2 regions of the Escherichia sp. TC-EC600-tetX4 genome follow, and region 1 is predicted to be linked to the other one. Evidence: predicted binding sites of a transcription regulator. Region 1 holds the regulator's gene; the other holds the start of a gene.
What was found. The regulator PhoB, encoded in region 1, activates phosphate uptake and scavenging genes when phosphate is short. The targets are predictions, from matches to a motif close to CTGTCATAAAACTGNCNNAT.

Region 2: kdgR (DNA-binding transcriptional regulator KdgR) is a predicted target of PhoB. The motif match lies at 5,539-5,558, and genes of this name have one in related genera.

The regions. Positions count from the first base shown of each region.
Region 1 is NZ_CP079924.1:3,455,364-3,462,826, reverse strand. It holds gene sbcC (exonuclease subunit SbcC) at 1-1,545, opposite strand, end outside; gene sbcD (exonuclease subunit SbcD) at 1,542-2,744, opposite strand; gene phoB (phosphate response regulator transcription factor PhoB) at 2,934-3,623, shown strand; gene phoR (phosphate regulon sensor histidine kinase PhoR) at 3,681-4,976, shown strand; gene brnQ (branched-chain amino acid transporter carrier protein BrnQ) at 5,383-6,702, shown strand; gene proY (proline-specific permease ProY) at 6,778-7,463, shown strand, end outside.
Region 2 is NZ_CP079924.1:1,963,475-1,970,937, forward strand. It holds gene msrC (L-methionine (R)-S-oxide reductase) at 1-38, shown strand, start outside; gene proQ (RNA chaperone ProQ) at 135-833, shown strand; gene prc (carboxy terminal-processing peptidase) at 853-2,901, shown strand; gene htpX (protease HtpX) at 3,093-3,974, shown strand; gene KXD89_RS09420 (MFS transporter) at 4,020-5,393, opposite strand; gene kdgR (DNA-binding transcriptional regulator KdgR) at 5,570-6,361, shown strand; gene KXD89_RS09430 (YobH family protein) at 6,505-6,744, opposite strand; gene mgrB (PhoP/PhoQ regulator MgrB) at 6,903-7,046, shown strand; gene KXD89_RS09440 (YebO family protein) at 7,121-7,408, shown strand.

The DNA.
Region 1 (7,463 bases):
CGGGTGGCTGGTGGAACCACAAAGTGGGCAAGGCTGACCCGCCTGTAACTGTGCACGTTGAGCTTCCAGCGTTTTGATGCGCGCTTCCTGCTCGCAAATGGTTTTCACATCGGCAAGTTGCTGCGTCTTTTCTTTATAACGCTGGCGCATTTCGTTAAGTGCGGCGTTACGTTGCGTCTGTTCTTGCGTGACATTCTGGATAGCGACCTGTAACTGCGCCAGACGTTTTTGTTGGGGAACAATCTGTCCATGCAGCGCGACCAGGTGCTGACGCAGTGGGCGTTGCTCAGCATGTTGCGCCAGGGCGGTAGCAACTTCATCGGCGGTTAACGTCAACGTGATCGCCGCAAGCGCATTAAGTTTTTGCTCAGCATGGGTTAACTGTTGCTGCCATTGCCGCAGATGCTCGCGATCGCTGGTTTGTTGGGAGAACTGCGCACGCCAACCCGCCGGTTCGTTGTTCCACTGACGGAAGCGGTCGTGTTCCTGTAACCAGGTATTCAGGCTTTGTTGCTGCTGCTGTAATTCTGCTGACTGCTTCGCCGCGTGGTGGCGAATGCTCGCGCGAAGCGCCATTGTGCTCTGTAAGCGAGTATTTACTTCTTCAATCTGCTGGCGAATATGCGCCAGCGCCGCGCTGTGTTCTGCGATGCGTTCCCAGTGTGGACGAAGATTTCGTGCCGGTTGTGCCAGACTAAGCGCCGCCAGTTGAGGTTGCGCTTTTTCTTCTTCGGCTAACGCCTGTTGCAAGGCCTGCTGACGGCGGCTGGCTTCTTGCTGCAATTCGTCCTGACGCGTTAACCAGTTTAGCGATTGTTGTTCTTGCTGCTGCGCGGTAATTAACTGTTTTTCTTCGTCAGTAAGTACCTGCAAACTCGCTGTCAGCGATTGCACTTGTTCCGGCGTGAGCAACGTGACGCCGCTGGCCTGCGCTTGCAGCTTCTCCAGCTCTGTGCGGGCCGATTTGTGCTGCTCAAAAACCATCGCCGAGATTTGCCCGTAGATTTCAGTGCCGGTTAACTCCTCGAGCAATTCCGCGCGTTCTTTGGGTTTGGCATTCAGGAAGGCAGCAAATTGCCCCTGCGAAAGCAGCATCGAACGGGTGAAGCGCCCGTAATCCAGCCCGGTTAACGTCGCTGTCAGTTCCAGCTTATCTTTCACTTTGTCGGCGAGAATTTTGCCGTCGGCGCAGCGCGCCAGCTCTACGCGTGGCACCTGCAAATTACCGTCGGGTTGGTTACGCGCCCGATTCTGGCTCCAGAATGCACGGTACGCTTCACCTTTCACTTCAAACTCCACCTCCGCCAGACATTCGGCGGTATCGCGGGTCATGAGATCATTTTGCGATTGTGAAACGTTAGAGAGACGCGGAGTTTCGTGATACAGCGCCAGACAAATGGCGTCCAGCAGGGTGGTTTTCCCCGCACCTGTTGGGCCGGTAATAGCAAACAGCCCGTTGCTGGCGAACGGCTCGCGGGTGAAATCAATCTTCCATTCGCCTTTTAATGAGTTCAGGTTTTTCAGGCGCAGGCTGAGAATTTTCATGCTTCGTGTTCTCCGGCGAGGGTATGCAACGTCGTGGTGAAAAGATGCTGCAGACGTTGCTGCTGCGATTCATCCAGTTCTTCCAGTGCCAGACGGCGATTGAACACCTCTTCGACGCTGAGTTCGCTGAGGGTTTCACGCTGTTGGCTGGCTAACACACGCTCGCGCTGTTCACGACTCCGACGTACCAGCAATACTTCGACAGGCAATGATTCGGTTAATGCCTGGATTTTGCGCTGAATATCATGCAGATACTCATCAGTAGTGATTTCGATATCCAGCCAGACAGGTGGCTCCTGCGATACATCGCGCCACTGTTCCAGCTGTGCGGTAATCGACGCCAGATCGCCTTTCAGCACTGCCATGGGTTGCGTTACCGGTACGTTCAGGTTTTCCACGCTCTCTAATTTGCCGTTTGAAAATGTCACCAGATGGACATATTTACTCTTACCGCATTCATCAAAACTCAGTGGAATGGGGGAGCCGCAATAGCGAACATGTTCCATGCCGCCAATAATCTGTGCGCGGTGAATATGCCCGAGCGCGATGTAGTCGGCTGGTGGAAAGTTTTGTGCCGGAAACGCGTCCAGCGTGCCAATATAAATGTCACGCACGGCGTCACTTTTACTGGCCCCCACGGTCGTTAAATGTCCCGTGGCGATGATGGGCAGAGGCTGATCGCCGCGCAGTTTGCAGGCATCGGCATAGTGTTGTTGGTAATAATCGGTAATCGCTGCCAGTAAATGCTGCTGTTTTTCAATACCGTTAAGCCCCGCCTGGCTGGTAATAATGTCACGCGGACGTAAAAACGGAATGGGGCACAGCACTGCGCCTGGCGTCCCGTCGCGACGAGGCAAGATTTGCGGCGCATGTCCGGCGCTGGCGACCACGGTAGTATTGAGGAACGCCATGATATCGCGCGATTCATTCAGCGTGGCGACCGAGTCATGGTTTCCTGCCAGTACCACCAGATGACAGCCAGTTTGCTGTAAATTGACAACAAAACGGTTGTATAACGTGCGGGCGTAACTGGGCGGCGAGCCGGTATCGAAAACATCACCGGCAACAATAATCGCATCCACCTGATGGGTTTGTGCTGTCTCCAGCAGCCAGTCAAGAAAAGCCTGATGTTCAGCTTCGCGGCTTTTACTGTAGAAGTTCTGGCCGAGATGCCAGTCTGAGGTGTGAAGGATGCGCATAACGGTTCCCTGGCGAAAAAGCATGGGCGCGATTATACCCAAACAGATGTGCCATTTGCTTTTTTCTGCGCCACGGAAATCAATAACCTGAAGATATGTGCGACGAGCTTTTCATAAATCTGTCATAAATCTGACGCATAATGACGTCGCATTAATGATCGCAACCTATTTATTACAACAGGGCAAATCATGGCGAGACGTATTCTGGTCGTAGAAGATGAAGCTCCAATTCGCGAAATGGTCTGCTTCGTGCTCGAACAAAATGGCTTTCAGCCGGTCGAAGCGGAAGATTATGACAGTGCTGTGAATCAACTGAATGAACCCTGGCCGGATTTAATTCTCCTCGACTGGATGTTACCTGGCGGCTCCGGTATCCAGTTCATCAAACACCTCAAGCGCGAGTCGATGACCCGGGATATTCCAGTGGTGATGTTGACCGCCAGAGGGGAAGAAGAAGATCGCGTGCGCGGCCTTGAAACCGGCGCGGATGACTATATCACCAAGCCGTTTTCGCCGAAGGAGCTGGTGGCGCGAATCAAAGCGGTAATGCGCCGTATTTCGCCAATGGCGGTGGAAGAGGTGATTGAGATGCAGGGATTAAGTCTCGACCCGACATCTCACCGAGTGATGGCGGGCGAAGAGCCGCTGGAGATGGGGCCGACAGAATTTAAACTGCTGCACTTTTTTATGACGCATCCTGAGCGCGTGTACAGCCGCGAGCAGCTGTTAAACCACGTCTGGGGAACTAACGTGTATGTGGAAGACCGCACGGTCGATGTCCACATTCGTCGCCTGCGTAAAGCACTGGAGCCCGGCGGGCATGACCGCATGGTGCAGACCGTGCGCGGTACAGGATATCGTTTTTCAACCCGCTTTTAACGCCTTGCTCATCGGACGCAGAGCAGGGCTTATGATTTCTTAACTGGAGTATCTTACGTGCTGGAACGGCTGTCGTGGAAAAGGCTGGTGCTGGAGCTGCTACTTTGCTGCCTCCCGGCTTTCATCCTGGGTGCATTTTTTGGTTACCTGCCCTGGTTTTTGCTGGCATCGGTAACAGGACTGCTTATCTGGCATTTCTGGAATTTATTGCGCCTTTCATGGTGGCTGTGGGTGGATCGCAGTATGACCCCGCCACCGGGGCGTGGTAGCTGGGAACCGCTACTATACGGCTTACACCAGATGCAGCTGCGAAATAAAAAACGCCGCCGTGAACTGGGCAATCTGATTAAACGCTTTCGTAGCGGCGCGGAGTCGCTGCCCGACGCGGTGGTGCTGACCACGGAAGAGGGCGGTATTTTCTGGTGTAACGGTCTGGCGCAACAAATTCTTGGTTTGCGCTGGCCGGAAGATAACGGGCAGAACATCCTTAACCTACTGCGTTACCCGGAGTTTACGCAATATCTGAAAACGCGTGATTTTTCTCGCCCGCTCAATCTGGTGCTCAACACCGGGCGGCATCTGGAAATTCGCGTCATGCCTTATACCCACAAACAGTTGCTGATGGTGGCGCGTGATGTCACGCAAATGCATCAACTGGAAGGGGCGCGGCGTAACTTTTTTGCCAACGTGAGCCATGAGTTACGTACGCCATTGACCGTGTTACAGGGTTACCTGGAGATGATGAATGAGCAGCCGCTGGAAGGCGCGGTACGCGAAAAAGCGTTGCACACCATGCGCGAGCAGACCCAGCGGATGGAAGGACTGGTGAAGCAATTGCTGACGCTGTCGAAAATAGAAGCCGCACCGACGCATTTGCTCAATGAAAAGGTTGATGTGCCGATGATGCTGCGCGTTGTTGAGCGCGAGGCTCAGACTCTGAGTCAGAAAAAACAGACATTTACCTTTGAGATAGATAACGGCCTCAAGGTGTCTGGCAACGAAGATCAGCTACGCAGTGCGATTTCGAACCTGGTCTATAACGCCGTGAATCATACGCCGGAAGGCACGCATATCACCGTACGCTGGCAGCGAGTGCCGCACGGTGCCGAATTTAGCGTTGAAGATAACGGACCGGGCATTGCACCGGAGCATATTCCGCGCCTGACCGAGCGTTTTTATCGCGTTGATAAAGCGCGTTCCCGGCAAACCGGCGGTAGCGGATTAGGGTTAGCGATCGTGAAACATGCTGTGAATCATCACGAAAGTCGCCTGAATATTGAGAGTACAGTAGGAAAAGGAACACGTTTCAGTTTTGTTATCCCGGAACGTTTAATTGCCAAAAACAGCGATTAATCCGCCTTTGTCATCTTTTATTGCCATAAGCCAGTCGATGCTGGCTTATTTTCTTTGCAGTCAAAATACGGGCGTTAGATTTTACAACGATTGGTGATTTTTTGTTCGCATGATTAGCCATGTCTTTTTCACGGAAATAGTGTTTTATACTGGTTGGTGATTTCTTATCGCTATATACCTCTGGTTTTTAGATCCCTCCTTGCTTTAAAACGTTATAAGCGTTTAAATTGCGCTTCAGGTGCTGTCATACTGACTGCATTAACGCGGTAAATCGAAAAACTATTCTTCGCCGCGCCTGGTTGGGAGTATTTCCCGCTAAAATTGTTTAAATATACCGCTGTATCATCCCCAGGGATTGGCACAAAAATTTAACGTTACAACACCACATCCACAGGCAGTATGATTTATGACCCATCAATTAAGATCGCGCGATATCATCGCTCTGGGCTTTATGACATTTGCGTTGTTCGTCGGCGCAGGTAACATTATTTTCCCTCCAATGGTCGGCTTACAGGCAGGCGAACACGTCTGGACTGCGGCATTCGGCTTCCTCATTACTGCCGTTGGCCTGCCGGTATTAACGGTAGTGGCGCTGGCAAAAGTTGGCGGCGGTGTTGACAGCCTCAGCACGCCAATCGGTAAAGTCGCTGGCGTACTGCTGGCAACGGTTTGTTACCTGGCGGTGGGGCCGCTTTTCGCTACGCCGCGTACAGCTACCGTTTCCTTTGAAGTGGGGATTGCGCCGCTGACGGGTGATTCCGCGCTGCCGCTGTTTATCTACAGCCTGGTCTATTTCGCTATCGTTATTCTGGTTTCGCTCTATCCGGGCAAGCTGCTGGATACCGTGGGCAACTTCCTTGCGCCGCTGAAAATTATCGCGCTGGTCATCCTGTCTGTTGCCGCTATTGTCTGGCCGGCGGGTTCTATCAGCACGGCGACTGAGGCTTATCAAAACGCTGCGTTTTCTAACGGCTTCGTTAACGGCTATCTGACCATGGATACGCTGGGCGCAATGGTGTTTGGTATCGTTATTGTTAACGCGGCGCGTTCTCGTGGCGTTACCGAAGCGCGTCTGCTGACCCGTTATACCGTCTGGGCTGGCCTGATGGCGGGTGTTGGTCTGACTCTGCTGTACCTGGCGCTGTTCCGTCTGGGGTCAGACAGCGCGTCGCTGGTCGATCAGTCTGCAAACGGCGCTGCTATTCTGCATGCTTACGTTCAGCACACCTTTGGCGGCGGCGGTAGCTTCCTGCTGGCGGCGTTAATCTTCATCGCCTGCCTGGTAACGGCAGTTGGCCTGACCTGTGCTTGTGCAGAATTCTTTGCCCAGTACGTACCGCTCTCTTATCGTACGCTGGTGTTTATCCTCGGCGGCTTCTCGATGGTGGTTTCTAACCTCGGCTTAAGCCAGCTGATCCAGATCTCCGTACCGGTGCTGACCGCTATTTATCCGCCGTGTATCGCACTGGTTGTATTAAGTTTTACACGCTCATGGTGGCATAATTCGTCCCGCGTGATTGCTCCGCCGATGTTTATCAGCCTGCTTTTTGGTATTCTCGACGGGATCAAAGCATCTGCATTCAGCGATATCTTACCGTCCTGGGCGCAGCGTTTACCGCTGGCCGAACAAGGTCTGGCGTGGTTAATGCCAACAGTGGTGATGGTGGTTCTGGCCATTATCTGGGATCGCGCGGCAGGTCGTCAGGTGACCTCCAGCGCTCACTAAATCACTGAACATTTGTTTTAACCACGGGGCTGCGATGCCCCGTGGTTTTTTATTGTGTTGATGGGTTAGGAATTGATGGAAAGTAAGAACAAGCTAAAGCGTGGGCTAAGTACCCGTCACATACGCTTTATGGCACTGGGTTCAGCAATTGGCACCGGGCTGTTTTACGGTTCGGCAGACGCCATCAAAATGGCCGGTCCGAGCGTGTTGTTGGCCTATATTATCGGTGGTATCGCGGCGTATATCATTATGCGTGCGCTGGGGGAAATGTCGGTACATAACCCGGCCGCCAGCTCTTTCTCGCGTTATGCGCAGGAAAACCTCGGCCCGCTGGCAGGTTACATTACCGGCTGGACCTACTGCTTTGAAATCCTTATTGTCGCCATCGCCGATGTGACCGCTTTTGGTATCTATATGGGTGTCTGGTTCCCGACGGTGCCGCACTGGATTTGGGTACTGAGCGTGGTGCTGATCATTTGCGCCGTAAACCTGATGAGCGTGAAGGTATTCGGTGAGCTGGAATTCTGGTTCTCGTTCTTTAAAGTCGCCACCATCATCATCATGATTGTCGCCGGTTTCGGCATCATCATCTGGGGGATTGGCAACGGCGGGCAACCGACCGGTATTCATAACCTGTGGAGCAACGGCGGCTTCTTCAGTAACGGCTGGCTTGGCATGGTAATGTCGTTGCAAATGGTGATGTTTGCTTACGGTGGGATCGAAATTATCGGGATTACCGCCGGTGAAGCGAAAGATCCTGA
Region 2 (7,463 bases), 1.5 Mb from region 1:
CGGATTACAAAAAATTCTTTGCGAGCGTCGCAGGATAATCAACGGATAACGTAGCATTTACTGATAGCGTCATTATAATGACGCCTGTTCATGCCTGCGCTTGTTGGCTACGTCCGTTGTAATCAGGAAATTTCATGGAAAATCAACCTAAGTTGAATAGCAGTAAAGAAGTAATCGCGTTTCTGGCCGAACGTTTTCCCCACTGTTTCAGTGCGGAAGGTGAAGCGCGTCCGCTGAAAATCGGTATTTTTCAGGATTTGGTCGATCGTGTTGCTGGGGAAATGAACCTGAGCAAAACGCAATTGCGATCCGCTTTACGTCTCTACACTTCGAGCTGGCGTTATCTTTACGGTGTTAAACCCGGCGCAACGCGTGTCGATCTTGACGGCAACCCATGCGGTGAGCTGGACGAGCAACATGTAGAGCATGCTCGCAAGCAGCTTGAAGAAGCGAAAGCGCGTGTTCAGGCACAGCGTGCTGAACAGCAAGCGAAAAAACGCGAAGCTGCCGCAACTGCTGGTGAGAAAGAAGACGCACCGCGCCGCGAACGCAAGCCACGTCCGACTACGCCACGCCGCAAAGAAGGCGCTGAACGTAAACCTCGTGCGCAAAAGCCGGTAGAGAAAGCGCCAAAAACAGTAAAAGCACCTCGCGAAGAACAGCACACCCCGGTTTCTGACATTTCAGCTCTGACTGTCGGACAAGCCCTGAAGGTGAAAGCGGGTCAAAACGCGATGGATGCCACCGTATTAGAAATCACCAAAGACGGCGTCCGCGTCCAGCTGAATTCGGGTATGTCTTTGATTGTGCGCGCAGAACACCTGGTGTTCTGAAACGGAGGCCGGGCCAGGCATGAACATGTTTTTTAGGCTTACCGCGTTAGCTGGCCTGCTTGCAATAGCAGGCCAGACCTTCGCTGTAGAAGATATCACGCGTGCTGATCAAATTCCGGTATTAAAGGAAGAGACGCAGCATGCGACGGTAAGTGAGCGCGTAACGTCGCGCTTCACCCGTTCTCATTATCGCCAGTTCGACCTCGATCAGGCATTTTCGGCCAAAATCTTTGACCGCTACCTGAATCTGCTCGATTACAGCCACAACGTGCTGCTGGCAAGCGATGTTGAACAGTTCGCGAAAAAGAAAACCGAGTTAGGCGATGAACTGCGTTCAGGCAAACTCGACGTTTTCTACGATCTCTACAATCTGGCGCAAAAGCGCCGTTTTGAGCGTTACCAGTACGCTTTGTCGGTACTGGAAAAGCCGATGGATTTCACCGGCAACGACACTTATAACCTTGACCGCAGCAAAGCGCCCTGGCCGAAAAACGAGGCTGAGTTGAACGCGCTGTGGGACAGTAAAGTCAAATTCGACGAGTTAAGCCTGAAGCTGACAGGAAAAACGGATAAAGAAATTCGTGAAACCCTGACTCGCCGCTACAAATTTGCCATTCGTCGTCTGGCGCAAACCAACAGCGAAGATGTTTTCTCGCTGGCAATGACGGCGTTTGCGCGTGAAATCGACCCGCATACCAACTATCTTTCCCCGCGTAATACCGAACAGTTCAACACTGAAATGAGTTTGTCGCTGGAAGGTATTGGCGCAGTGCTGCAAATGGATGATGACTACACCGTTATCAATTCGATGGTGGCAGGTGGTCCGGCAGCGAAGAGTAAAGCTATCAGCGTTGGTGACAAAATTGTCGGTGTTGGTCAAACAGGCAAGCCGATGGTTGACGTGATTGGCTGGCGTCTTGATGATGTGGTTGCCTTAATTAAAGGGCCGAAGGGCAGTAAAGTTCGTCTGGAAATTTTACCTGCTGGTAAAGGGACCAAGACCCGTACTGTAACGTTGACCCGTGAACGTATTCGTCTCGAAGACCGCGCGGTTAAAATGTCGGTGAAGACCGTCGGTAAAGAGAAAGTCGGCGTGCTGGATATTCCGGGCTTCTATGTGGGTTTGACAGACGATGTCAAAGTGCAACTGCAGAAACTGGAAAAACAGAATGTCAGCAGCGTCATCATCGACCTGCGTAGCAATGGCGGTGGGGCGTTAACTGAAGCCGTATCGCTCTCCGGTCTGTTTATTCCTGCGGGTCCCATTGTTCAGGTCCGCGATAACAACGGCAAGGTTCGTGAAGATAGCGATACCGACGGACAGGTTTTCTATAAAGGCCCGCTGGTGGTGCTGGTTGACCGCTTCAGTGCTTCGGCTTCAGAAATCTTTGCCGCGGCAATGCAGGATTACGGTCGTGCGCTGGTTGTGGGTGAACCGACGTTTGGTAAAGGCACCGTTCAGCAATACCGTTCATTGAACCGTATTTACGATCAGATGTTACGTCCTGAATGGCCAGCGCTGGGTTCTGTGCAGTACACGATCCAGAAATTCTATCGCGTTAACGGCGGCAGTACGCAACGTAAAGGCGTAACGCCAGACATCATCATGCCGACGGGTAATGAAGAAACGGAAACGGGTGAGAAATTCGAAGATAACGCGCTGCCGTGGGATAGCATTGATGCCGCGACTTATGTGAAATCAGGAGATTTAACGGCCTTTGAACCGGAGCTGCTGAAGGAACATAATGCGCGTATCGCGAAAGATCCTGAGTTCCAGAACATCATGAAGGATATCGCGCGCTTCAACGCTATGAAGGACAAGCGCAATATCGTTTCTCTGAATTACGCTGTGCGTGAGAAAGAGAATAATGAAGATGATGCGACGCGTCTGGCGCGTTTGAACGAACGCTTTAAACGCGAAGGTAAACCGGAGTTGAAGAAACTGGATGATCTACCGAAAGATTACCAGGAGCCGGATCCTTATCTGGATGAGACGGTGAATATCGCACTCGATCTGGCGAAGCTTGAAAAAGCCAGACCCGCGGAACAACCCGCTCCCGTCAAGTAATATCAATCAGGCACAAGAAATTGTGCCTGATTTTTTAACAGCGACAAGATGCCGTAAATCAGATGCTACAAAATGTAAAGTTGTGTCTTTCTGGTGACTTACGCACTATCCAGACTTGAAAATAGTCGCGTAACCCATACGATGTGGGTATCGCATATTGCGTTTTGTTAAACTGAGGTAAAAAGAAAATTATGATGCGAATCGCGCTCTTCCTGCTAACGAACCTGGCCGTAATGGTCGTTTTCGGGCTGGTACTGAGCCTGACAGGGATACAGTCGAGCAGCGTTCAGGGGCTGATGATCATGGCCTTGCTGTTCGGTTTTGGTGGTTCCTTCGTTTCGCTTCTGATGTCCAAATGGATGGCATTACGATCTGTTGGCGGGGAAGTGATCGAGCAACCGCGTAACGAAAGGGAACGTTGGCTGGTCAATACTGTAGCAACCCAGGCTCGTCAGGCGGGGATCGCTATGCCGCAAGTGGCTATCTACCATGCGCCGGACATCAACGCTTTTGCAACCGGTGCGCGCCGTGATGCCTCTCTGGTTGCTGTCAGCACCGGTTTGCTGCAGAACATGAGCCCGGATGAAGCCGAGGCGGTAATTGCTCACGAAATCAGCCACATCGCCAATGGTGATATGGTCACCATGACGCTGATTCAGGGCGTGGTGAACACCTTCGTTATCTTTATTTCCCGTATTCTGGCGCAGCTTGCCGCGGGTTTTATGGGCGGAAATCGTGATGAAGGTGAAGAGAGCAACGGCAACCCGCTGATCTACTTTGCGGTTGCAACGGTTCTGGAACTGGTGTTTGGTATTCTGGCGAGCATTATCACCATGTGGTTCTCGCGTCATCGTGAATTCCATGCTGATGCCGGTTCGGCAAAACTGGTTGGTCGCGAGAAAATGATTGCCGCGCTGCAGCGCCTGAAAACCAGCTATGAACCGCAAGAAGCAACCAGCATGATGGCTCTCTGCATTAACGGTAAGTCGAAATCGCTCAGTGAGTTGTTCATGACCCACCCGCCGCTGGATAAACGAATTGAAGCTCTGCGTACGGGTGAATACCTGAAGTAATATGAAGTAAATACTAAAAAGCGCGTCCTGATCGACGCGCTTTTTTTATGCCCTGGATCGTGGCTGAGTGATACGTAAACCACTGACACAGGCAGCAATCACTGCCAGAATAGCCGCAGCCATCAGCGAGACGTGTGTACCATTATCTCCAAACTGATTTAGCATCAGCGCCACCAGCGCCGCGCCGCTACTCTGACCCAGTAGACGAGCCGTTCCTAACATGCCACTGGCTCCACCGCTACGTTCGCGAGGCGCGGAGGTAATAATGGTGTGGTTATTGGGTGACTGGAATAAGCCAAATCCAGCACCACATAAGATCATCGGCCAGATAATATTGATATCCGCAGGTGACGCGGGCAGCAGAACCAGGGAAAAAAGCCCCGCAGCCATGATGAACAACCCTAAAGCCCCCAGCAATCCTGCATGTACGCGTTCAATCAAATAGCCTGCCAGCGGAGCCATCACCATCGTTGCTAACGGCCACGGTGTCAGAAGTAAACCTGTTTCGACTTCACTACGCCCGAGCACGGTTTGCAGGTAAAAGGGCAGGGAAACCATTGCCAGCATTTGTGCGCAGAAAGAGCAAACAGATGTGCAAATAGAAAGTGAAAACAGCGGGATACGCAGTAAATCCACCGGTAGCAGCGGTACGGGAAGAGAAAGCTGGCGGCGAATAAAGAAAATACCAACAACAACCATTACCACCAGTTCCGCAGCAATTAACGTCAGCGATTGCCCCTGAGCGAAACCACTCAACGCAGTGATAAGCAGGCCGAAGGTTAACGCGTTCATCACGGCGCTGGGCAGGTCGAAACGGGGTTTACTGGCGCGAGAACCATTGGGTGGCAGAAAACGCATCGCCAGAAGCAGGGCGATAATACCTAACGGTACGTTGATTAAAAATAACCATTTCCAGGATGCGATGGAGAGGATTGCTGCAGCAATTGTCGGCCCGGCAGCAGAAGAGACGGCAACAATAAACGAGTTTATGCCCATCCCTCTACCCAGAAAACGTTGTGGATAGATCAGGCGGATAAGTGCGGTATTAACGCTCATCAACGCTGCACCGCCGAAACCTTGTATGACACGCGCAAGGGTGAGCATTTGCAGCGAATCAGAAAGGGCGCAGAACAGTGAAGACAACAGAAAAACGACCAGACCGCATTTATAAATACGTCGATAGCCAAACATATCGCCCAGAAACGAAAACGAGAGCAGGGAGATGACAATGGCGATTTGATAGGCGTTCACTACCCAGATGGAACTGGCTGGCGTGGCATGAAGGTCCGTGGCGATTGTTGGCAGGGCGACGTTGGCGATTGCGCCGTCAAGGACGGCCATCGAAATACCAATCACAATGGTTAATATCGCACCGTATCGCTGGGGCAATGGCAGGCCGTCGGCCTGAACTTTTGGCATAGGAATTTTATATCTTTGGTGAATAATCAACAGGGGTATGATTCTAGCACTGATATTCACGGTGGATGTCGCAGAATTGTAACTAACCGGCAAAAGATGGATTGCGACCACCCTGGTGCGAAATTATAATAAAAAACAGTTCTGATTTTTATAAAACACTCGCAATGAGGTGATAAATGGCTAACGCAGATCTGGATAAACAGCCTGATTCTGTATCTTCCGTGCTAAAAGTTTTTGGCATTTTGCAGGCGCTGGGTGAAGAGCGCGAAATAGGGATAACCGAGCTGTCGCAGCGCGTCATGATGTCAAAAAGCACCGTTTATCGCTTTTTACAGACCATGAAAACCTTAGGTTATGTGGCGCAGGAAGGGGAGTCGGAGAAATATTCCCTGACCCTGAAATTGTTTGAACTGGGCGCTCGCGCGTTACAAAACGTCGATTTAATTCGTAGCGCAGATATCCAGATGCGTGAGCTCTCCCGCCTGACCAAAGAAACTATCCACCTCGGCGCACTGGACGAAGACAGTATTGTTTACATTCACAAAATTGACTCTATGTACAATTTGCGCATGTATTCACGGATTGGGCGTCGTAATCCGCTGTACAGCACCGCGATTGGTAAGGTACTGCTGGCATGGCGCGATCGCGATGAAGTGAAGCAAATTCTTGAGGGCGTGGAGTATAAACGCAGTACCGAGCGGACCATCACCAGTACAGAAGCGTTATTACCCGTTCTGGACCAGGTGCGCGAGCAGGGGTATGGCGAAGATAATGAAGAGCAGGAAGAAGGGCTGCGATGCATTGCGGTACCGGTATTTGATCGCTTTGGCGTGGTCATTGCCGGTTTGAGCATCTCCTTCCCGACGTTGCGTTTCTCTGAAGAGCGTTTACAGGAATATGTCGCAATGTTGCATACCGCAGCGCGCAAAATTTCTGCCCAAATGGGTTATCACGACTATCCGTTCTGATGAGAGTAAGAACCTGTCGGAATATCAAACAGACAGGTTCTTTATTTAGCATGAGAAAAATAAAGTTGAAGGTGGCGTTATATTAAACGCGCTTGCTATAAGAGTATTTTACTCAGGAGTGAGAATCTGGTTATTTATTGCCCTTAACCATTATCGACCACGATATTGCTTTTGCGTAACAGCGGGCAATCTGTTATCCCCAAAAAACCACTTTTAGTGTGCAAGTATTGTACCGTGCTGGTGCCTCTGGCAGTCAGATAGGTACATTGCAAACCTAATCCTGCGGCATTCTCTTTGCTTCCAATCAAAACGCCATATCCGCTGAGTAATAATCCTATCCATACCAGTGCTATCAGCATAACTGTGCGAATGATGAATCGCATTACAACCTCTTCTCTTTTTATGTTCGCTTAATCGTAGCGGCAATATGCGCTGAAGCAAGCGACTCATTCCGAAAAAGCACGAATATCGACATAGTTAGGCGCTGTTTAACTAACGCATGCTAGTTTAATGACATAAGGTAGGTGAAACGGAGATTGGAGTGAAAAAGTTTCGATGGGTCGTTCTGGTTGTCGTGGTGTTGGCTTGCTTGCTGCTTTGGGCGCAGGTATTCAACATGATGTGCGATCAGGATGTACAATTTTTCAGCGGAATTTGTGCCATTAACCAGTTTATCCCGTGGTGATATCATTTTTTCAGCACTAGATTTTCTTCCTCTCCAGCAGTGGTAGAATAGCGCCTCTACTCAGAGGTGGTGAAATGAACGAAGTTGTAAATTCAGGCGTGATGAACATTGCGTCTTTGGTTGTATCGGTGGTGGTTCTTCTTATCGGGCTCATCTTGTGGTTTTTTATCAATCGTGCCAGTTCACGGACTAACGAACAGATTGAACTGCTTGAGGCGTTGCTGGATCAGCAAAAACGTCAAAATGCACTGTTACGTCGTTTGTGCGAAGCAAACGAACCAGAGAAAGCAGATAAAAAGACCGTTGAGAGTCAAAAATCGGTTGAAGACGAAGATATTATTCGTCTGGTCGCCGAACGATAATCCTTCCTCAATCTTGAGTAACCCCGTCGTTGAAGGGTTACTCAATTCATCCTGA